DNA from 2 places in the Polaromonas sp. P5_D5 genome. Region 1 is predicted to be linked to the other one. Evidence: predicted binding sites of a transcription regulator. Region 1 holds the regulator's gene; the other holds the start of a gene.
What was found. The regulator LexA, encoded in region 1, represses DNA repair genes until DNA is damaged. The targets are predictions, from matches to a motif close to ACTGTATNNNNATACAGT.
Positions count from the first base shown of each region.

Region 2: the regulator LexA is predicted to act here: its motif matches at 8,073-8,090, upstream of ACXJKE_RS01930 (PA0069 family radical SAM protein).

Region 1 covers NZ_JBFUMJ010000002.1:1,085,511-1,096,855, forward strand. The annotation lists gene ACXJKE_RS11760 (phosphotransferase) at 1-382, opposite strand, end outside; gene ACXJKE_RS11765 (Crp/Fnr family transcriptional regulator) at 404-1,129, opposite strand; gene ACXJKE_RS11770 (oxepin-CoA hydrolase, alternative type) at 1,269-2,048, opposite strand; gene ACXJKE_RS11775 (3-hydroxyacyl-CoA dehydrogenase) at 2,209-3,729, opposite strand; gene ACXJKE_RS11780 (type IV pilus assembly protein FimV) at 3,786-5,921, shown strand; gene ACXJKE_RS11785 (D-2-hydroxyacid dehydrogenase family protein) at 5,991-6,998, opposite strand; gene ACXJKE_RS11790 (hypothetical protein) at 7,145-7,537, opposite strand; gene lexA (transcriptional repressor LexA) at 7,674-8,378, opposite strand; gene ACXJKE_RS11800 (asparaginase) at 8,525-9,481, shown strand; gene adk (adenylate kinase) at 9,578-10,234, opposite strand; gene kdsB (3-deoxy-manno-octulosonate cytidylyltransferase) at 10,421-11,179, opposite strand; gene ACXJKE_RS11815 (Trm112 family protein) at 11,217-11,345, opposite strand, start outside.
Region 2 covers NZ_JBFUMJ010000001.1:390,128-401,472, forward strand. The annotation lists gene ACXJKE_RS01895 (glycerophosphodiester phosphodiesterase) at 1-648, shown strand, start outside; gene ACXJKE_RS01900 (S-(hydroxymethyl)glutathione dehydrogenase/class III alcohol dehydrogenase) at 962-2,068, shown strand; gene fghA (S-formylglutathione hydrolase) at 2,074-2,946, shown strand; gene ACXJKE_RS01910 (phosphoethanolamine transferase) at 2,994-4,673, shown strand; gene ACXJKE_RS01915 (transporter substrate-binding domain-containing protein) at 4,805-5,602, shown strand; gene ACXJKE_RS01920 (amino acid ABC transporter permease) at 5,698-6,366, shown strand; gene ACXJKE_RS01925 (GNAT family N-acetyltransferase) at 6,388-6,828, opposite strand; gene ACXJKE_RS01930 (PA0069 family radical SAM protein) at 6,919-8,016, opposite strand; gene ACXJKE_RS01935 (hypothetical protein) at 8,166-8,432, shown strand; gene ACXJKE_RS01940 (DOPA 4,5-dioxygenase family protein) at 8,507-8,854, shown strand; gene ACXJKE_RS01945 (acyltransferase family protein) at 8,926-10,041, opposite strand; gene ACXJKE_RS01950 (NAD(P)H-dependent flavin oxidoreductase) at 10,087-11,049, opposite strand; gene ACXJKE_RS01955 (acyl-CoA dehydrogenase) at 11,149-11,345, opposite strand, start outside.

The DNA of each region.
Region 1 (11,345 bases):
CCCACAGCACGCGGCCCTCGACGAACTCCATCACATAGAAAGCGCGGCCGATCACGGATTCGTCTTCGCAGAGGCAATACATCCTGGGCACCGGCACGTCGGTACCCTGCAGCCCCTGCATGACCTTGAATTCGCGTTCCACCGCATGGGCCGACGGCAGCAATTTGGCCACCGGTCCCGGCTTGGCGCGCATCACATAAGAAGCGGTGGGCGTGATCAGCTTGTAGGTCGGATTGGACTGGCCGCCTTTGAAGATTTCCGCGGTCAGCGGGCCCTGGAAGCCAGGCAGGTGCTTGTCGAGATAAGCGGCAAGGGCTTCGAGATCAAAAGCGTGCCCACCCGAAACAGCCCGTGTACCGACAAAGTGATCGAAATTGCTCATGCTCAAACGTGTTGTCTCTGTTTATTTGTCAATTTCAGCTTCAGAGATGCGCATCAGGGTTGCGCGGTTGCGCACCACCAAGCCTCCCGGCTCGATCCGGATGGCTTCTTCGCGCTCCATGGATTTGAGCTCCTGGTTGACGCGCTGGCGCGAGGCGCCCAGCAGTTGTGCCAATTCCTCCTGCGCCAGCTGCAGGCCGATTCGCACCTCGCCGCTGTCCGCCAGGCTGGGCACACCGTAGCTGCGCACCAGGTGCAGCAGCTGCTTGGCCAGCCTTGCCCGCAAGGGCAGGGTGTTGAGGTCTTCCACCAGGCCGAAGAGCTGCCGTATGCGCCGCGCATGCAGGCGCAGCAGGGCTTCGTACAGCTCGACATGCTGGCTCAGAATCTTGCGCAGGTCGGCGCGCGAGACGCACAGCAGCGTGGTTTCGCCATGGGCATAGGAGTCGTGGGTGCGCCGCTCGCCGTCGAAGATCGCCACATCGCCGACCCAGAGGCCCGGCTCCACATAGGTCAGCGTGACCTGCTTGCCCGAAATCGAGGTCGAACTGACACGGATGGCACCCCGCGCGCAGGAGATCCATTCTTCCGGCACATCGCCGCGGGCGCTGATGAGTTCGCCGTCTTTGTAGCGTTTGACGTAGGCGCATCGAAGTATGTCGTGCCTCAGTGATGGGGACAGGGATGAAAACCAGCGGCCGTTGTTGATGGCCTCTCGTTCCTCTATCGTAAGAATGGGATCGTCCATGGGCTGTCTTTTGAGTGACTAACAAGACGTCCATTGTCGCTTGAGGGACCCGCCCGGCGCCAGCGGGCTGTCGCATGGGTGTCGCCCGGCCGTAGGCCTGGATTGTCGGTTGGGCAGCCCGCGACCGGCTGCCTGCCGCCTAGCGGTAGTGCGGCGTGCGCTTGTTCAGGAAGGCGTCTATGCCTTCACCCGCGTTGGCGTCGTGCAGGTTGCGCACGAAGTGATCACGTTCGCGGGTGAGCTGCTCGGTCAGCGTGCTGCCGGCTGCGTCGTTGATGAGTTCCTTGATGCTGGCCAGCGCGTTGGGTGCGCGTGCATTCAGATTGTCGGCCAGTTCAAGCGCTTGGGCCAAGGCCTCGCCCGGGGCCGCAACGCGGTTCACCAAGCCAAAATCATGGAGCCGGCGCGCGCCTATGCGTTCGCCGGCCATCAGCAATTCGCTGGCCAGCGCACGCGGCAAGGCACGCGCCAGGACCCAGCTGCCGCCGCCGTCGGGCGAGAGTGCCACGGTGCTGTAAGACATCACGAACACAGCGTTGTCCGCTGCAACGACGAAATCGCAGGCCAGCACCAGTGAAAAACCTGCACCGGCGGCAGCACCTTCCACGGCGGCGATCACCGGCTTGGGATAAGTCCGGATCGAGTCGATCCAGTTGTGCAGGCCTTCAATGCTCTGGGCTTGCACCTCCGGCGCCTCGCGGCGGTTGGCCTCCAGGCGCTGCAGGTTGCCCCCGGCGCAAAACATGGCACCTTCGCCGGTGATCACCACGCTGCGGATGTCGGGGTTGTTTTCAGCGGCATTCAGTGCCTCAATGCCCGCGGCGTAAATGTCGGGGCCGAGCGCGTTCTTGAACTCGGGGTTGCTGATCGTCAGGATAAGGGTCTGACCCTCGCTCGTACCTTTGATTGCGCCTGCCATGCTAGTTTTTCCAATGCATCGAAATAAGAAATAGGCAGGGACCAAGTCCCCGTACAGATCCCCTTGCCAGTGGGGGCCGCGGAACTGGCTTCGCCAGGCCGCAGGCGCCGCCCCCTCGAGGGGGGGAGGTGCTACACGAAGTGAGCATCCGAAGGGGGTGCTATTCCTCCTGGTGTAACAGGCTAAGGCCGATGGCGCCGCGCCGCCGTAGCCAGGGGGAAGGGCGGTAACGTTGGTCGCCATACACGGTTTGCATATTGAACAGGACTTCCAGCACATTGGTGGGGCCATAGCGATCGCCCATGGCCAGCGGCCCCAACGGATAACCCAGGCCCAGCGTGACGGCGGTTTCCAGGTCCTTCGGGCTGCAAATGCCTTGCTGGCAGATGTCGCTGGCGATGTTGACGATGGTGGCTACGACGCGCTGGGTGACAAAACCGCCACTGTCGCGGATCACGCTGACGGCCTTGCCGTCGCGGGCGAAGAGGGCGTGCGCGGCGTCGCGCATGTCGGTGCGGGTGGCCGGGTTGGTCGCCAGCACGCGCCGCTTGGTGGCTGCGTCGTCGATCAGCATGTCGATACCCACAGTGCGGGCCGGGTCCAGCCGTTCGACAACGGCGACGGTGGTGATGTCAAAGCCCAAAGGGGCCACCAGCATCAGGGCCTGTGGTGATGCGGAGGCGCCGGTTTCGATTTTGGCGCCCAGGTTTTTGAGCAGTTGCAACAGCTCCGAGCGGCGTGCAGCACGCGGCGACACCCACACCGGCGGGAGTTCGGTCACATCAGGGACGGCAGGCTCGGGCGGCACCTGCATGGCGCCGTCGGTGTAGCGATAAAAGCCTTCTCCGGTCTTGCGGCCCAGCACGCCGCCGGCCAGGCGCTGCGCCGTGATCACATTGGGACGGTAGCGGGCTTCTTCGTAGTACTGGTGGTAGATCGACTCCATCACGGGATGGGAGACGTCGAGCCCGGTGAGGTCCATCAGCTCGAAAGGGCCCAGCTTGAAGCCGGCCTGGTCGCGCAGGATGCGGTCTATGGTGGCGAAATCGGCGATGCCTTCGCTGACGATGCGCAGCGCTTCGGTGCCGTAGCCCCGGCCGGCGTGGTTGACGATGAAGCCGGGCGTATCTTGCGCCTGCACGGGTGTGTGGCCCATTTGCCGGGCGTATTGGCTCAAGCCTTCGCATACAGAGGGGATGGTCTTCAGGCCGGCGATGATCTCCACCACTTTCATCAGCGGAACGGGGTTGAAGAAATGGTAACCGGCCAGGCGGTCGGGGTGCTTCAGGTCTGCGGCGATGGCCGTTACAGACAGCGAGGAGGTATTGCTGGCCAGAACGGTGTGCACAGGTACCAGTGTCTCGAGTTCGGCGAACAGGGCTTTCTTGACCTCCAGCCGCTCCACGATGGCTTCGATGATGAGGTCGCAGGCCGCCAGGTCAGTGAGAGTGGAGGCCAGCACAAGCCGGTCTTTGTGCCCGGCTGCCGCGGCTGCGTCGATGCGGCCTTTTTCAACGAGCTTGTCCCATTGGGCGCAGATGGCTTCGCGCGCTTTTTCCGCGGCGCCTGCCTGCGCGTCCATCAGCCTGACGATGCTGCCGGCCTGCACGGCGATCTGCGCAATGCCGCGCCCCATGGCGCCGGTGCCAACTATTCCCACATTCGCGTAATTTACTTCCATGCCTGAATTATGGCTGACCGTATTTGGCAGGGTACCGTGTCAAAATTGCCCACCCCATGAAACTTGCCAAGAAGCCTGTCAAATATCTCCTTGGCGTTCTGCTGATGGGCGTTGCCGTCCACAGCATGGCCTTGTCGCTGGGGCGCATGCGCGGCGCCACCCTTGTCGGACGCCCCCTTGATGTCACTCTGTCGGCGCACCTGGACGGCACGGAAGGGCTGTCTGCAGTCTGTGTGGCGGCAGATGTGTTTTTTGGCGACAGCCAGGTTGCCCAGGACAAGGTACGCGTTGTCACGTCGCAAGGCGCTTCCGGTGAGGCACTGATCCGCATCCGCACCAGCTCAGGCGTCGACGAGCCGGTGGTGACACTCTATGTGCGTGAAGGATGTCTGCAGAAAAACACGCGCAAGTACGTGCTGCTGGCGGAAGTGGCCGGAGAAAACACCAGCCCGATTCCCGTTGTCGGCGGAGAAGCCGTGGCGACTGCCCCTCTGGTGGCGCAGATGCCTGGTGTTGTTGGCGCCGGCGGCAACGCCACAAAGGCACAGGCAGGCTCCGCGCCCTCCAGCCCGGGAAAAGCCCCAAGAGCGAGGTCCGGAAAAGTCCCGCCTGCCGGAGGCAGTGAATTGCGATCGGCTACCTCAGTTGGGTTGCTGCAGGCAACGCCTGCTGTTCGCGGGGCTGGCAAGTCCGCATCCGAGCCGGCGGGCAAGCTCCGTTCTCGCCTGAAACTTGACCCCATTGATCTGGCGGCCGAGCGCGACCCTGTGCTCCGGTCTTCGCCGGAGCTGCTGACGGAGCCCTCAACAGACGCCCAGCAGCGCGCTGCCGCCGCCGCACTGTGGCAGGCGCTTAATGCACAGCCGCAAGACATGGTGCGCGACAGCCAGCGCCTGAAATCCCTGGAAGCCGATGTTGCCGGCATGCTCGCGCGAAGCCAGAAAACCGAAAAAGCCGTGATGGAAATGCGCGGCCAGCTTGAGCAGGCGCGCGGTGAACGCTATAACAACTGGCTCGTATACGCCCTTTACGCCTTGCTGGTCGCCTCCCTTCTTGCGATCCTGGCACTATGGATACGTAGCCGACAGCAAAGCCGTGTCAGCCGGGGATCATGGTGGGGCAAAGGGTTTGCCGAAGACAGCGCGCCTTATGTGACTGAAGGTACGGGTAACACCGGGAAGGTCTTCTTGCGCAGGGCCTCAGAAGCTGAATCGGTGAGCGCCGGGCCTATGCCCGATTCGCTGGTTGATTTCGATCCCAGCGAACCATTTTTCGAGGCGCCGAAAAATACGCCGGCTTCAAGCGCCGTGGCGCGCCCAAGGGTTGCCGAATCCAGATTCCCCTCGGAATTTCTGCCTAGCCTGAGCGGTATCAGCAGCATGCCGCGGATTGTGAATGCCGAAGAGCTGTTTGATGTGCAGCAACAGGCCGATTTTTTCCTGTCGCTCGGCCGGCCCGACAAGGCTGTAGATGTTCTGCGCCACCACATCATGGACAACGTGGAAACAAGCGCGCTCGTCTATCTCGACCTGTTTGACCTCTATCACAGCTTGGGACGCCGGGAGGATTACGACGCGTTGCGCACAGACTTCAACAAGATGTTCAATGCCAAGGTGCCGGCATTCGACGAATACGCGGCGAATACGCACGATCTTGAGTATTACACGGAGGCCCTCTCGCGGATTGAGGCCCTCTGGCCAACGCCCAAGGTACTCGACGTACTTGAAGAGTCCATATTCCGCAAACCGGATTCGCGGGGAGAGGTCTTCAGCCTGGCCGCCTACCGCGAGCTGTTGCTCCTCCACTCGATCGCAAAAAGGATTGTTAGCCGGCCGCCCGGCGACGCCGAAGCACCGGTAAAACCATCGGACGCACCGTCGATTCCGACCATGCCGGATACGCTCCCAAGCGTTGCAGGCTTTGGACCCACCAGCATCCAGCCACTGTCAGCCCGGTTCCAGATCGTGGCGCCTTTGCCGTCTCCTGCCGTGGCAGGTGCAACCGACCCGACGCAGCCTCCCGCTTCCCCCCGGCTTGGCCTTGATATTGATTTGAGTGCAGGTGAGGGCGGGGACCTGGTCCCGTTTCCATCGATCGACGCTGGTGCGCGGCCGCCGCAAGCCGCTGCCAACAATCTCATCGAGTTTGACCTCGACTTTCCGGATTCTTCGGGGCCGACGCAGAAAACTTGAGCGAAGTTTGAGCCTGGCTCGCCGGGAATCCCGGGTTTACGCGCACTTGATCAGGCTGGGCGTGTCACATCAGCGCCGTACTTGCAAGGCCCCCGGGTTGACGATATTGGTGGGCGTGCCCTTGATGAAGTTGACGACGTTGTCAAACGCCGCGCCAAAGTACAACTCATAGCTGTCCTGTTCAACATAGCCAATATGCGGCGTGCAAATGCAGTTTTCCAGGCGGAGCAGCGCATGGCCTTGCAGGATGGGCTCCGACTCAAAAACATCGATGGCCGCCAGGCCGGGCCGCCCGCGATTGAGGGAGGCGATCAATGCTTCCGGCTCGATCAGCTCCGCCCTTGATGTATTCACCAGCAGGGACGTGGTTTTCATGCGCGACAGGTCTTCCAGCGTGACGATACCGCGTGTCTCTGCGTTGAGTCGCAGGTGAAGGCTCAGTACATCGCTTTGCTCAAAGAATTCGGCTTTGCTGGCCGCGACTTCAAAGCCATCGGCCTGTGCCCGCTCCAGTGATGCGTCGCGGCCCCAAATGACGACACGCATACCGAAGGCCCTCCCGTAGCCAGCCACAATTTGCCCGATCTTCCCGTAGCTCCATACCCCCAATGTCTTGCCCTTGAGGACGGAGCCAATGCCGAAGTTGGGTGGCATCGAAGCTGACTTGAGCCCTGCCTGCTGCCAGGCGCCATGCTTCAAGTGGGCTACATAGTGCGGAATGCGGCGCATGGCGGTCATCACCAGTGCCCAGGTCAGCTCCGCGGGTGCCGTAGGAGACCCAATGCCCTCGGCAACCGCGATGCCGCGTTCTGTGCAAGCCGCGACATCTATATGGCTTCCGACACGGCCTGTCTGGGCAATCAGCTTGAGTTTGGGCAGCTTTTCAATAACTTGCCGGTTGAGCTGGGTTCTCTCCCGGATCAGGACGATGACATCGGCATCCTTGAGGCGGACGGACAGCTGGCCGATGCCTTTAACGGTGTTGGTATAGACCTTGGCGGGGTAGGCCTCCAGCTTGGCTGCGCAGTTCAGTTTCCGCACCGCGTCCTGATAGTCGTCGAGGATCACAATATTCATGCCGATATTGTGCCTGCAAGATTTTTCTTCCTTGCCGCCGGGGTCACTTCCGACTGGGGATTTTGTATCTCAAGGAAACGCACCAGACGGCGCCGCAAAGCGCATAGGCCCGGGCTGAACTTCTGGTGGGAAGCTTGCCGTACCAGTTATCTCAAAGAGGTTTCTCGCTGGCTCATGCGCTCAAGTTCCGCGCAGACGTCGGCCATGCGGCCGGATATCACCATGCGGCCAGCGCACGCTGGGCCGACATTGGAGTCAAACTCACGGACAACTCGCAGCCGGCTGGGTCGGGACGCCTTGACAGAGCGTTGGACGGCAAGAGTACCAGTGGCGCGGGCAGACGGGCCGCGCATTGCCGCGAAATCGCCGGAAGCAAAGGGTAGCGCAAGCTGGTGAGATCTGGGCTGCGCGCCGGCTGGCGCGGAAAAACGGCTTGCCCCAGCCATACCCTGCGCCGGCAAAAACAATGACACCAATGCCTGCACGGGTGCCAGCAGGACTGACGACATTGGTGTATGTGAAAAACTGATGATTCCCATGATGAACTCCTGTATGAGAGAGGTTTACACAGGCAGGATTGCAAACTGGCAAATTGCCAGGAAGGCCCCGGCACCAGGGTGTTGGCCATCACAACGGCCAAACGCCCGCCACCTGGTGCGTGGCCAGGTGAACTGCCTACATCAGCATCGTGTTGCGAATGAGGCCGACGGCCAGGCCTTCCAGTTCGAAAGGCTCGCCGGGCTCGACCACAATGGTTTTAAAGTCCGGGTTTTCGGGCAGAAGTTCGATCAGGTGCTTGTTGCGGCGAAAGCGCTTGACGGTCACTTCATCACCCAGCCGGGCCACGACAATTTGACCATTCTTGGCTTCCTTTGATTGCTTGACGGCCAGCAGGTCGCCATCCATGATGCCTGCGTCCCGCATGCTCATGCCGCGAACCTTGAGCAGGTAGTCGGGCTGGCGCTGAAACAGGCTGCTTTCAAAATAATAGGTTTGCTCGACATGTTCCTGCGCGAGAATCGGGCTGCCAGCAGCAACCCGCCCCACCAGAGGTAGGGCGAGTTGGGCCAGGCTTTGCAACGGCAGGGAAAACTGTTTGATTCTGGATTCGTTCAGGCTGCGAAGGGCGTCATTGCGCAAACGTATGCCGCGTGAGGTCCCGCTGACCAGCTCGATGACGCCTTTGCGGGCCAGTGCCTGCAAGTGCTCCTCGGCGGCGTTGGCAGAGCGAAAGCCAAGCTCAGCGGCGATTTCAGCACGGGTGGGCGGGGCGCCCGTGCGCGCGATGGCGCTCTGGATCAATTCCAGAATTTGCTGCTGGCGCGCAGTGAGCTTGGGAGCCTCAGAGGGAAAATGTGGAAAGTTATCGAGTGTGCTCATCACTGTTGCTCCTTGAATCACAACTTCAGCCCGCTTGCGTATTGCCTGTTGCCTGTTGGCTTTGGGTACGCACGTTGCTGTAGCTGTTTTAATATCCAGTAACTGTATTTTCATCCAGTTTTTAAAAGATTGCAAGTTTACGTTTTATGTATCCTCAAAATATTGTGATTCTGGGCACTGGCGGCACGATTGCCGGGCAGGCTGCGAGTGCGTCGGACAACATCGGCTATACCGCCGCCCAGGTGGGCGTTGAGCAGCTGGTCGTGGCGGTCCCGTCCTTGGCAAGGTACGGCCCCTTGATGACCGAGCAGGTCGCGCAGGTCGACAGCAAGGACATGAGCTTCGAGGTATGGATGCAGCTGGCCAGTCGGGTCAATTACTTTCTGGCCCAGCCGGACGTGCAGGGCATTGTTATCACGCACGGAACGGACACGCTGGAAGAGACGGCATATTTCCTTCATGCGGTGTGCCGCCCCGATAAACCTGTGGTGCTGACCTGCGCCATGCGGCCCGCGACGGCGCTGGTGCCTGACGGCCCCCAGAACATGCTGGATGCCATGGCGGCGGCGCGTCATGCGGGGGCGAGGGGTGTGGTTGCGGTGTGCGCCGGAACCATCCACAGCGCGCTGGACGTGCAGAAAGTGCATACCTACAAGGTTGACGCCTTTGACTCTGGTGATGCGGGGCCGATTGGCTATGTGGAGGAAGGATTCCTCAGGTTAATGCGAAATTGGCCTGAAACCCATGTAGAACGAGCGCAAGCAGCTATTAAAATAATAGCGAACTCCGTGGTTCCGGTCCAGTGGCCGCACGTTGAGATCGTCATGAACCATGCCGGCGCCAGTGGTGCGGTCGTGGACGCGTTGCTGGCGCAGGGTGTTCAGGGGCTTGTAGTTGCCGCCACGGGTAATGGCACCTTGCACCATGCGCTGGAGGCGGCCTTGCTTCGCGCGCGGTCTGCGGGGGTGCGGGTCGTCCGGTCGACAAGGTGCCTCAATGGTCGTGTCTTGCCCACACCCGGGGATCTGTTTTCTGATTCGCAGGGGCTGAGCCCCGTGAAGTCGAGAATAGCGATGATGCTCGAGCTGTTGGCGCAAAGCTGAACCCTGCCTTCCGATTTCAGTCTGCCGGGAACTGGAATGAAAAAAGCCGTCAGACTGACGGCTTTGGGGTGCAGATGGACTCGCTGGAGGCTCGATTCAGCCCGCCAGCGCTTTGAACGCGCGGGCGGTGATCTCGTCAACACCGCCCATGCCGCTGATGGCTCGGTATTTGGGAGCCAGGTCGGGCTCTGCCTTGGCCCAGCTGGAGTAATACTCAACCAGCGGGCGGGTCTGGGCGCTGTAAACCTCCAGGCGCTTGCGGACAGTTTCTTCCTTGTCGTCATCGCGCTGGATCAGCGGCTCGCCGGTCACATCGTCTTTGCCTTCGACCTTGGGCGGATTGAACTTGACGTGGTAGGTGCGGCCCGAAGCGGGGTGCGAACGGCGTCCGCTCATGCGCTCGATGATGGCGTCGAAGGGGACGTCGATTTCAAGAACGTAATCCAGCTTGACGCCGGCAGACTTCATGGCGTCGGCCTGCGGAATGGTGCGCGGAAAGCCGTCAAACAGAAAGCCCTTGGCGCAGTCGGGCTGGGCAATGCGCTCTTTGACCAGATTGATGATCAGGTCGTCGCTGACCAGCGCACCCGAGTCCATGATTTTTTTGGCTTCAATGCCCAGTTGCGTGCCGGCTTTGACGGCCGCACGAAGCATGTCGCCGGTGGAAATCTGGGGAATGCCGTACTTCTGGCAGATGAAGGTCGCTTGCGTCCCTTTGCCCGCGCCAGGTGCGCCCAACAAAATCAGTCTCATGGATGTCCTCGGATTTTATGAATTCTTGAAGTCAGCCCGAACCGCCGGCCGGTTTCCGCAGGGGCTGCTTGACAGGTATGGAGGGCTGCCGACACGTCCTGCAGGCCTCACACTTGTGTTTTTCCCAAGGATAGCATGCACCCCTGACAGCAACTTACGAGCCGGCGTTATGCCGGGGAGGGCAGGTCAGGAAAACAGCTTGCGGGCGAGGTCCAGGTCTTCCGGGGTGTCAACGCCCGGCCCGGGCGCGTCGCCGGTGATGTGCACGGCGATGCGATGGCCGTGCCACAGCGCCCGGAGTTGCTCAAGGCACTCCAGTTGCTCGAGTGGCGACTGGGGAAGGCGCGGGAACTCCCGCAGAAATCCCACCCGGTAGCCGTAAATGCCGACGTGCCGGAGTGGCCGGGGCAGGCTGCTGCCGGCCTCCCACCACACCTTGCCGGTAAAGTCGCGCGCGGCCGGAATGGGTGAGCGGCTGAAGTAAAGGGCCGTATGGCGCGCGTCAAGCACCACCTTGACCACGTTGGGGTTGTTCAGGTCGGCCAGCTGCTGGATGGCATGCGCCGCCGTGCTCATGGCGCAGTCCGGGCGCTCGATGAGCAGGCGCGCGACCGCGTCGATCAAGGCCGGGTCAATCAGCGGCTCGTCACCTTGCACGTTCACCACAATGTCGTCGTCCGCGAGTCCCAGCACGCTGCAGGCTTCCGCAAGCCGGTCGCTGCCGCTGGGGTGGTCTCCTCGTGTCAGCACGGCGACGATGCCGAAAGACGCGCATTTTTCGATGATTTCGTTGCTGTCGGTTGCGACGACGGTGCGCAGGGCAGTGCTCTGCATCGCGCGCTGCGCCACACGCACGACCATGGGCGCGCCGCCGATGTCGGCCAGCGGCTTGTTGGGCAGGCGTGTGGAGGCCAGCCTGGCCGGAATGAGGACGGTGAAGCTCATGCTTTCGGGGTCTGGCTTGTGTTTTTCAAGGACTCGTTCACAGGCCGAGCTCTTCGTCGGTCAAGGTCCGCGCTTCGCTTTCCAGCAGCACGGGAAGTCCGTCGCGCACCGGGTAGGCGAGGCGGGCGCTGCGGGAAACAAGCTCCTGTTTTTCCCGGTCATAGTC
Region 2 (11,345 bases), on a different contig from region 1:
TTCCGGGAACTCGGCCTGCCGATGGAAGACAAGCTGATTGCCATCATCAACGCCGCCGGATGGAACAGCAAGACCGCGCCCATCTATGTGCAGTCGTTTGAACCCGGCAGCCTGAAGTACATGAAGAGCAAGGGCCTCAATACGAAACTGATCCAGCTCGTCGACGGCGACGGCATTGACCCGAAAACCGGCCGCGTGACCTTTGCCGTGCCGAGCGACCGCCCTTACGACTGGACCAAGGCCGGCGACAAGCGTTTCTTCAGCGCCATGGTCACACCAGCGGGCCTGGCCGAGATCAAGACCTACGCCGATGGCATCGGCCCCTGGAAGCGCTACATCATCAGCACCAAGGGCACCTTCGGCGCCGACGGCAAGCAGGTCGACATCAACCGCGACGGCAAGCTCAACGACGCGGACTCCACCTCGCAGCCAGCCACCAGCTTCGTCGCCGATGCGCACAAAGCAGGCCTGTTCGTTCATCCCTTCACCTTCCGTAACGAGTCGCGCCGCCTGGCCAGCGACTACCAGGGCGATGCCAAGGCCGAGTACCTGGCCTTTTACCGCACAGGCGTTGACGGCGTGTTCACCGACTTCACCGACACTGCCATCGCCGCCCGGACGCAGTATCTGAAAGAAGCCGGCCGCTGAGCAAGCCGTGGCGGGTATCACTCGCCAGACCTCAATGCTATGAAATTAATAGCTGCTTGCGCTCATGTTTAATGGGCCAGGCAGCTTTTTCATTTACAGAGAAGGCCATGAAGGCTCTGCTCCCACGATGCGCGGCATATTCCAGCCTTAGGGTCGGCGACACAGCCCGGGTGCATGGCCCAGCTTTTCTCAAAATGAAACATCGGGCCCATGAAGATACGGCTTCAGGGGAGACTCAGCGACGGTGACTGGCTTATAGTGACCTACGCACGGAACCTCATCCCCACTCACTTCAAGCGCAAGCCAACACACCATGAAAACCAAAGCCGCCGTTGCCTGGAAATCAGGCCAGCCCCTGACCATTGAAACCGTGGACCTGCAAGGCCCGAAGTTCGGAGAGGTGCTCGTCGAGATCAAGGCCACCGGCATCTGCCATACCGATTACTACACGCTCTCGGGCGCCGACCCGGAAGGCATCTTCCCAGCCATCCTCGGCCACGAAGGCGCGGGCATTGTGGTTGACGTCGGCCCCGGCGTGACAACGCTCAAAAAAGGCGACCACGTCATCCCGCTCTACACGCCCGAGTGCCGGCAATGCAAGTTCTGTCTTTCGCGCAAAACCAACCTGTGCCAGCTGATTCGCGGCACGCAGGGCAAGGGCCTGATGCCCGACGCCACAAGCCGCTTCAGCCTGGACGGCAAACCCATCTTTCACTACATGGGCACCAGCACCTTCAGCAACTACACCGTCGCCCCTGAAATTTCGCTGGCCAAAATCCGCGAAGACGCTCCCTTTGACAAGGTCTGCTACATCGGCTGCGGCGTCACCACCGGCATAGGCGCAGTGCTCTTTACTGCCAAGGTGGAAGCCGGCGCCAACGTCGTCGTGTTCGGCCTGGGCGGCATTGGCCTCAATGTGATCCAGGGTGCGAAGATGGTGGGTGCCGACAAGATCATCGGTGTGGACATTAACCCCGCGCGGCAGGAGATGGCGCGCAAGTTCGGCATGACGCATTTCATCAACCCCAAGGACACCGAAAACGTCGTCGACGCCATCGTGCAACTCACCGACGGCGGCGCCGACTACAGCTTTGAATGCATAGGCAACACCAAGGTGATGCGCCAGGCGCTGGAATGCACACACAAGGGCTGGGGCCGCAGCATCATCATCGGCGTGGCCGAAGCCGGCGCCGAGATCAGCACCCGCCCCTTCCAGCTGGTAACCGGCCGCAAATGGGAAGGCTCGGCCTTCGGCGGCGCGCGCGGCCGCACTGATGTACCCAAAATCGTCGACTGGTACATGGAAGGCAAGATCAATATCGACGACCTGATCACGCACACCATGCCGCTGGAGGACATCAACAAAGGTTTTGATTTGATGAAGTCCGGTGAGTCCATCCGCGGTGTGGTCCTGTACTAAGCGACATGACAACACCCCTCGAACTCCTCAGCGAACACGGCTGCTTCGGCGGCGTACAACGCTTCTACCAGCACGACTCGCGCGAGGTCGGCCTGCCGATGAAGTTTTCGGTCTTCCTGCCGCCGCAAGCCATGGCTGGGGAGAAGGTGCCGGCGTTGATCTACCTGGCGGGCCTGACCTGTAACGAAGAAACTTTCATGATCAAAGCCGGTGCGCAGCGCGTAGCCGCCGAGCTGGGCCTGGCGCTGATCGCGCCTGACACCAGCCCGCGCGGCGCAAAGATTCCGGGCGAGACCGACAGCTGGGATTTCGGCCGCGGCGCGGGCTTCTATCTTGATGCGACACAGGCGCCGTGGTCACAGCACTACCGCATGGAAAGCTACATCACGGCAGAGCTGCTGCCACTGCTGACGAGCGCCTTGCCGCTGGACGCCAGTCGCATCGGCATCTTCGGCCACTCGATGGGCGGCCATGGCGCGTTGACGCTGGCACTCCGGCATCCGGATCTCTTTCAATCAGTCTCGGCGTTTGCACCTATCTGCACGCCCAGCCAGTGTCCCTGGGGCCGCAAGGCGTTTACCGGCTACCTCGGTAGCGATGAGTTGCAGTGGGTCGAACATGACGCCACCGCCATCATGAATCTCATGCCCGCAGCGCCCTACCCTGGCGGCATACGCATAGACCAGGGGCTGGACGACAAATTCCTTGCCGAGCAGTTGTACCCCGAGCTGTTTGAAGCCGCCTGCGTCAAAGCGGGCCAGCCACTGGCGCTGCATCGCCATGCGGGCTATGACCACGGCTACTATTTCATCGCGACCTTTATGGCCGAACACCTGCGGCACCATGCGCGGCAGCTGGGTTTGACCACCGCCACTTGAGGCGCGCATAAGTCCGCCCTAAGGTGGGGCAAATACAATGCAGCGCTATGCCGCTGCAACCGCCATCCGGGTCCAGACCCCTTTCCTCTCCTGACCAACACCGTCGAGGCATGCGGCCGCTGTGGCTGGTGGTCATTGCAAGCCTCTGGATCGCGACCGTGTGCAATGTGGCCTTGTGGCGCGAGCTGGCCCGCCTGCCGGGCCTTACCGGGGGCCAGGCGGTGGTAATAAGCATCGCCTTGGCGCTGGTGATTGCGCTGGCGACCATCGCGCTGCTCAGCGTGCTGGCCTGGCGCTGGACACTCAAGCCCGCCATCACTGTCTTTCTGCTGTCGGCCGCTTTCGGTGCCTATTTCATGGTGACTTATGGCGTGGTCATCGACAAGACCATGATGATCAACACGCTGCAGACTGATGTGCGCGAAACACGTGACCTGCTGAACTGGCGACTGCTGGCCACGGTGATGGTGCTGGCGGTCCTGCCGATGATCTTTTTGTGGCGGCAGAAGGTCAGACGTGCAGGCGCAGTGCGACAGATGCTCACCAACGCAGCCACGCTGACCGGAGCGTGCGTGCTGCTGGTGTTAGTGGTGTTCCTGTTTTTCCAGAGCATTGCCTCCGTCATGCGCAACTACACGCATGTGCGTTATCTCATCAACCCACTCAATTCCTATTACGCGCTAGGCGCCATCGCGGCCAAGCCCTTTCAGCGCGACGAATCCACTCTGTTGCCGTTGGGTGAAGACGCAAAACTCGGTGCCAATTACACAGCCCAAACCAAGCCACCGCTGCTGTTGCTGGTGCTGGGTGAAACAGCGCGCAGCGCCAACTTTTCACTCAACGGCTACAGCCGGCCCACCAACCCGCTGCTCGCAAATGAAAACGTCGTGAGCCTGCGCAACGCGTGGTCGTGCGGCACCAGCACAGCCGCATCGGTGCCCTGCATGTTCTCCAACTTCGGGCGTGAAGCCTATGACTCACGCCCGGCCAATTACGAGGGCATGCTGGACGTGCTGCAGCGCGCGGGCCTGGCCGTGCTATGGATAGACAACCAGTCTGGCTGCAAGGGCGTGTGCGACCGTGTGCCCAACGTGAACACCATACAGCTCAAAGTACCGGGCCTGTGCGACAGCGGCGAATGTTTTGACGAAGTGATGCTGCACGGCATTGACGAACGCATTGCCGCGCTGCCGGCCGAGCGCCGCGCCAAGGGCGTGGTGGTCGTGATGCACCAGATGGGTGGCCACGGCCCGGCGTATTACAAGCGCTCGCCCCAAGCCGTCAAAAAATTCCTGCCCGAGTGCACCGACAACGCGCTGCAAAGCTGCAGCCGCGAAGGCCTGCTCAATGCCTATGACAACAGCATCGTCTACACCGACAAATTGCTGGCGTCTTCCATCCAGTGGCTCAAGGCACAAGAGGCGCGCAGCGCGCCTGCCCTGCTCTACCTCGCCGACCACGGAGAGTCGCTGGGTGAGAACAACCTCTACCTGCACGGCATGCCCTACGGCATTGCGCCTGAAGTGCAAAAGCGCGTGCCGTGGATCACCTGGCTCTCACCCGCATTCGAGCAGCGCAACAAGCTGACGACGGCATGCCTGAAGGAGCAACTGGACGCCATGGTGAGCCACGACAATTACTTCCACTCGGTGCTCGGCCTGATGAATGTGCAGACCAGCGTCTACAAGCCTGCGCTCGACATCTACGCCCACTGCGCCAAGCCCTGAGTCCGCGCTCAGCGTCCGCGAAGCATCCGGATGCGCCGTAGGGCCTTTGTCGCCCTGCATGCACCAATGTGACGGCAGATTTAATATTCACTTTTCATCTCAATAACAATTCTCTTATGCAAGGGTTGAATATGAATATTCGCAAGGCTGCCGCCTCCACCATCGCTTCCACACTTCTTTTGACGCTCGCACTCAGCGCCAGCGCAGCCGACCTGCTCGACACCGTCAAACAGCGCGGCACCCTCAAAGTTGCACTTGAAGGCACCTACCCGCCCTTCAACTACAAGGAAGGCGGCCAGCTCGCCGGCTTTGAAGTGGAACTGGCCAATGCCTTGGCGCAGAAGCTGGGCGTCAAAGCCGAGTTCTCCACGAGCGAGTGGAGTGCCATCCTGGCAGGCCTGCAGGCCGGCAAGTACGACGTGGTGATCAACCAGGTCGGCATCACCGACAAGCGTAAGGAGACCTTTGACTTCTCCGAGCCCTACACCATCTCTGCACCGCAACTGATCATCCGCAAGGATGAAAAGCGCGAGTTCAAGACGTTGGCCGACCTCAAGGGCAAAAAGCTCGGCCTGGGCCAGGGCACCAACTACGCCGACATCGCCAAAAAAGTCGGCGGCATTGACGTGAAGACCTATCCCGGCGCGCAAGAGTATTTGCAAGACCTGGCTTTGGGCCGCATTGACGCCGCGCTCAACGACAGCCTGCTGATTCCCTACATCGTCAAACAAACCAAGCTGCCGCTCAAGCCCGGTGCGCCCGTGGGCGACCTTGAAAAATCCGGCATTCCCTTCGTCAAGAACAACCCGAAGTTCAAGGCCGCCATCGACAAGGCGCTGGCCGACCTGCAGGCCGACGGCAGCTTCGCGAAGATATCCACCAAGTGGTTTGACCGCGACGTGAGCAAGCCGCCTGTCGCCGTGAAATAACCGAAGTAACATTCGATCAGCCGCGCGCCGCTTTCCGGCAGGCGCCCTGAAGCAACCCCGGCTCACTGCCGGGGTTTTTATTTGTGGAGACTCCCATGGATTTGTCTGGCTTGACCCAGTTGCTGCGCGATGCCCTGCCACTGATGCTCAAAGGCGCGGCGTGGACGCTGCTGCTGGCGGTGGCATCTGTATTCTTCGGTGCCATCATCGGTACCATCGTGGCCGTGACGCGACTGGCGAAGGTGCCTGGGCTTTCGCAGTTTGCAACGCTGTACGTCAGCTGCATGCGCGGCACGCCGCTGCTGGTGCAGCTCTTCGTCATTTACTTCGGCCTGCCTAGCATCGGCATCCAGTTCGACCCGATCAGCGCGGGCATCCTGGGCCTGAGCCTGAACGTGGGAGCCTACCTGTCGGAAACCATTCGCGGCGCGATCAACGGTGTGGAACACGGGCAGTGGAACGCCGCCCGCAGCCTGGGCCTCACACAAGCGCAAACACTGCGCTATGTGATCGGCCCGCAGGCCCTGCGTCTGGCGGTGCCCAGTCTCTCCAACAGCCTGATCAGCCTGATCAAGGACACCTCGCTGGTGTCGGTGATTGCCGTGGGCGAGCTGATGCTGGCGACCAAGGAAGTGATTGCCACGACCTTCCAGCCCTTTCCGCTGTACCTGGCGGCGGCGGGCATTTACTGGGCCATGAGCGCCTCGTTTGAAACGCTGCAGAAAAAGCTTGAAGTGAGGCTGAACCGCAGTTATCTGCGTTAGGGCCGGCTCTCGGTTGCCCGATCAGTTATCGCTGATCAAACCGCTTTGCAGCGCTTGCTCGGTATTCGCAAAAATCGCCATCGCGGTCAGCATGCGACTAAAGCCAAGCTTGCGGTAAAACGGTTCCTTGCCGGCCACCGCGTAGAGGATGATTTTTTTGTGACCGCCGGAAAGCCGCACCAGCGCCGCGACCATGTCCTTGCCCATGCCGGAGCCCTGCCGGTCCGGCGCTACCGCGATGTCGCAGATATAAGAGCAATCCTTGCCGTCCGCCACCGCACGGCCGGCGGCAATCAGCTTGCCGGCGTCGTACACAAAACACTTGAACATGCTGTTGGTGAATACGACCTGCAGGTCGGCCGGCTTCTTGTCGCCCAGTGGGGCCATCCGGTAAAGGTTCGACAGTTCTTCCCAGTCTGCGGCGACCATGCCTTCCGATGAATATTTCCAGTCAAGCGCCAAGGTGAACTCCTTTTATCTTCAAACAGTATGAGGCGTGATGCACACGCTTTTTTGGACTATAGCCCTCGCGTCGAACTGACGCGTGCCCCCTCAGAACAGCCGGCCCTGCCCTTCGGCACCCGCAGCCGCTGGCGGCCGGAACCGGCTCAAATCCAGCTCAATGCGCTGGCGGTTAAAGCCAATCCGGTTGCAGGCTTTCTCAAAACGCTGCTTGATGAGTTCAGCCCACAGGCCGTGGCCTTTCATGCGCGAGGCAAAGTCGCTGTCGTAATCCTTGCCGCCGCGCATTTCGTGGATGCGCGCCATGATGCGCGCGGCGCGCTGCGGGTAGTGCAGCTCCAGCCACTCCTTGAAGATGGGTGCCACTTCCCAGGGCAGACGGATCACGGTATAGAACGCGCTGCGCGCACCGGCCTCCCAGGCGGCCTCCAGCACATGCTCCATGTCGTCGTTCACAAATGGGATTTGCGGCGCCACACTGACGCCGACGGGAACGCCGTGCTCTGCCAGCGTGCGGATGGTGCGCAGGCGCCGGTGCGGTGCGGCCGCGCGCGGCTCCAGCTTGCGCGCGAGTTCGCCGTCGAGCGTGGTGATGGTCACGTAGGCGGCGGCCAGCTTGTCAGCGGCCAGCGGCGCCAGCAGGTCCAGGTCGCGCTCCACGCCGCTGGATTTGGTGATCAAAGAGAACGGGTGCCGCACTTCCTGCATCACCTCGATGATGCTGCGCGTCAGTCGCAGCTCGCGCTCGGCGGGCTGGTAGCAGTCTGTGGCCGAGCCGATGTTAAGCAGCTTGGGAACATAGCTGCGTTTGCGCAGGTCGGCGCGCAGCACCTCGGCAATGTTGCGCTTGGCGATGATCCTGGTTTCAAAGTCCAGCCCAGGCGAAAGATTGAGGTAGCTGTGTGTGGGCCGCGCATAACAGTACACACAGCCATGCTCACAGCCCCGGTAGGGATTGATGCTGTAGTCAAAAAAGATATCGGGCGAATCGTTGCCGACAATGGCGCTGCGCGCTTCTTCCATCGTGACCGTGGTTTCGATCCGGGGCGCCTCGCCCGCCGCGCCTTCTTCCAGCGTACCCCAGCCGTCGTCCCATGCGTTGCGCACGTCTTTTTCAAACCGGTGCGGCATGCGCGTGGCAGTGCCTCGGCCCTTGATGGCGTGTAGCGGGATGATGGCGTCGGACATGGATTAATAAGATTTGGTGGGGGCAAGCGCAGTGCCCGGCAAGGTCGCAGAAAAATACTGTATATAAATACAGTATATTCAAACAAAAACCCTTTAGCAAATGTCTGCAACAGGGCCCGCAATAATGGGTTTAAAGCAGGAGACGTCCCATGGCACACGTACTGGTAAAACTCACCGGCGCGCCGCTGGCCGCCGTTAAACAGCAGCTGGAAAAGGACGCGGACGAACATGCGAAGCAAGGCATGTATCTGGAGCACCTCTGGCAAAACGCGGAAGACGCGGCCGAGGTGTTTTTCCTGTTTCAGGTAAAAGACCTGGCGCATTGCCGGCAGCGCATGAAGCAGACGCATGCAAAAGCCCGAGAAGAAAACCCCGATGCACCGCTACCGGCCCTGACGTTTCTGGAGGATGCCTGAGGACTCATCCAATGCAGTCATTGATACGCCCCCTTTTTCATTTTTCCGTCCCTCTTCTCCCTTTCCGTTTCACCATGATCCAGCGTCCCGAAAACCTTTATGCCCGCTACCACGCCCATGTGTACTTCGGGCCCGGCACCGTTGAGCAGGCACGCGCCCTGTGCGAAAAGGCCGGTGCGCTTTTCGGGATTGCCGTGGGGCGGGTGCATGAACGAGAGGTGGGGCCGCACCCGCGCTGGAGTTGCCAGCTGGCATTTGACCGCGCGGCGTTTGACAGCGTCATTCCCTGGCTCGAAGAACACCGCGACGGACTGGATGTGTTTGTGCACGGGCTCACCGGCGACGACCTGGCCGACCACACCACGCATGCCTCATGGCTGGGTGAGCCTGCGGCATTGAAGCTGGAGATGTTCAGGCAGTGAGCCTGGCTCCGGTTGAATGCTATTAATTCAATAGCTAGTTGCGCTTGTCCAGAAAGGCGAAGAGCTGCTTTTTAACGCAAATAAAAGCGACTCAACCAGCGCGGCCGCAAAGGAATCGGCCGCGATTCCACCGACTGATACAGCACCCAGCCCGCCAGCAGCGACAGCAGGAAGGCCAGCAGCAGGCCCAGCACATTTGCCGCAAGCTGCGTGGGCCAGAAATGGCTCACGATGGCATTGACCAGCAGGCACACCGGAAAGTGGATGAGGAACACAGAGTAGGACATCTGGCCCAGCTGCACCAGCCGGCGCTGCTGCAGCCATCGCACCGGCCAGGACTGTGGCTGCAGCACCGCCAGCCCGACCAGGCCGAAGGCGGTGACCAGTGCCACCACCAGGCGCCCCCTGAAATCCAGCGCCAGGGCCAGCCCGCCCATCACCGCCAGGGTCACGAGCCAGAAGCTGCGCCGCGCGCCAAGGCGGTTTGAGGCCCAGAAGGCCAGCATGCCCAGGGCATAGGAGCCGCAAAAATAGAGGGCGGTGATATCAAAGGCCGGCAGGCGGTTGAAAAACAGCAGCGAAGCCAAGGCTACCAACAGGATGAGGCTCACGCCGAGCGGGGCCGAAACCGAAGTGGTATGCGTTGCATCGCCGTCATGCGGCTGAAACTGGAACCGCCGGGCAAAGGCAAAAATGAGAACCGCCATGGCGTAGAGCTGGAAGTCGATGGCCACGTACCAGACTCCAGCAGAAAGCGCATCCTGTCCGAGCAGGTCCTGCAGCAACAGGACATGGGCGAGCAGCTGGTGCACCGTGGGAGCCTCCGGCACCGAATGATGTGCGAACCAGGGCCTGACCAACGCGGCCACGAGCATACTCACGGCCAGCGCCACCCCATAAGGTTTGACGAGCCGCCAGTAGCGGCGAAAAATCAGGGCACCAGATGAGCCGAACACGGCCACACCCTGCGGCGCCAGCGAGGCCGCCGCCAGAAAACCGCTCACGACCAGGAACACCTGCACGGCCATGCGGCCGTAGTCGTAAAGCCAGTCCATCAAGGCCGGTGCAAACGGGTGCACCACATCCGACATCGGGCCGTAAAAAGCCAGGTGATGCAAAACAATGAGGACGCAGGCCAGCCCTTTGAGGGCATCCATGCCGGGAAAGCGTCGGGTCGCGGTGGTCAAGGCGGGTATTTCAGGCGCAGCGCTGCTCAAAGGTAGCGATGGCGCTTAAGCGCAGACCCGTTTGCGTGCCTGCTCGTACTCGCGCCTGAGCTGGTCCACAAAGGCCGCGGCGCTTTGGACCTTGCTGACAGAGCCAATGCCCTGGCCGCAGCCCCAGATGTCTTTCCAGGCCTTGGACTTGCTGCCTTCACCGCCGCCGAAGTTCATGGTCTTGACGTCGCCTTCGGGAAGGTTCTCGGGGTCCATGCCAGCAGCGCGAATCGACGGCGCGAGGTAGTTGCCGTGCACGCCGGTAAAAAGGCTGCTGTAAACGATGTCGTCTGAGTTCCCGTCAACGATGGCCTGCTTGTAGGCGTCGGCCGCGCGCGCTTCGTCCGTCGCGATGAACGCCGAACCGATATAGGCAAAGTCGGCGCCCATGGCCTGCGCAGCCAGAACCGCGCCGCCAGTGGAGATGGCGCCCGACAGCGCCAGAGGGCCGTCAAACCACTGGCGGATTTCCTGGATCAGCGCGAACGGGCTTTTGACGCCCGCATGGCCGCCCGCACCGGCGGCCACGGCGACCAGGCCGTCGGCGCCCTTTTCAATGGCCTTGCGCGCGAACTTGTTGTTGATGATGTCGTGCAGCACCACGCCGCCGTAGCTGTGGGCGGCAGCGTTGATGTCTTCGCGTGCACCCAGGCTGGTGATGTAGATGGGCACCTTGTACTTCACGCACATTTCCATGTCGTGCTCCAGGCGGTCGTTGGACTTGTGCACGATCTGGTTGATGGCAAAAGGCGCCGCCGGCTTGTCAGGGTTGGCCTTGTTGTGGGCTGCCAGTGCCTCGGTGATCTCGGCCAGCCACTCATCAAGCTGCGACGCAGGCCGAGCGTTGAGCGCGGGCATGGCGCCCACCACGCCGGCTTTGCACTGCGCGATGACCAGCTTGGGATTGCTGATGATGAAGAGCGGTGAACCGATGATGGGCAAAGGCAGCTTGTTCAATGCGCCGGGCAGTCTGGACATGGTGGCTCCGTTGTTATTCTGAATTCAAGAAAAAACATCCTGCAACCCTTTACTGACGGGCGCTAACAGCTATCAAATAAATAGCAGTGTGTACGGAGGTCAGAACGCGTCCAGCGCCAGCGCCGTGACGCTGTCTGCACCATCGACAATGCTGTCGCGCACGCCGGGCACCTTGGTCAGCAGGTGGTCAGCATAAAAACGTGCGGTGGTGATCTTGGCCTGCATGAAGGCGACGTCGATGCCTTGGGCGATTTGTTCTTGCGCCACCAGCAGCGAACGCGCCATCTGCCAGCCGG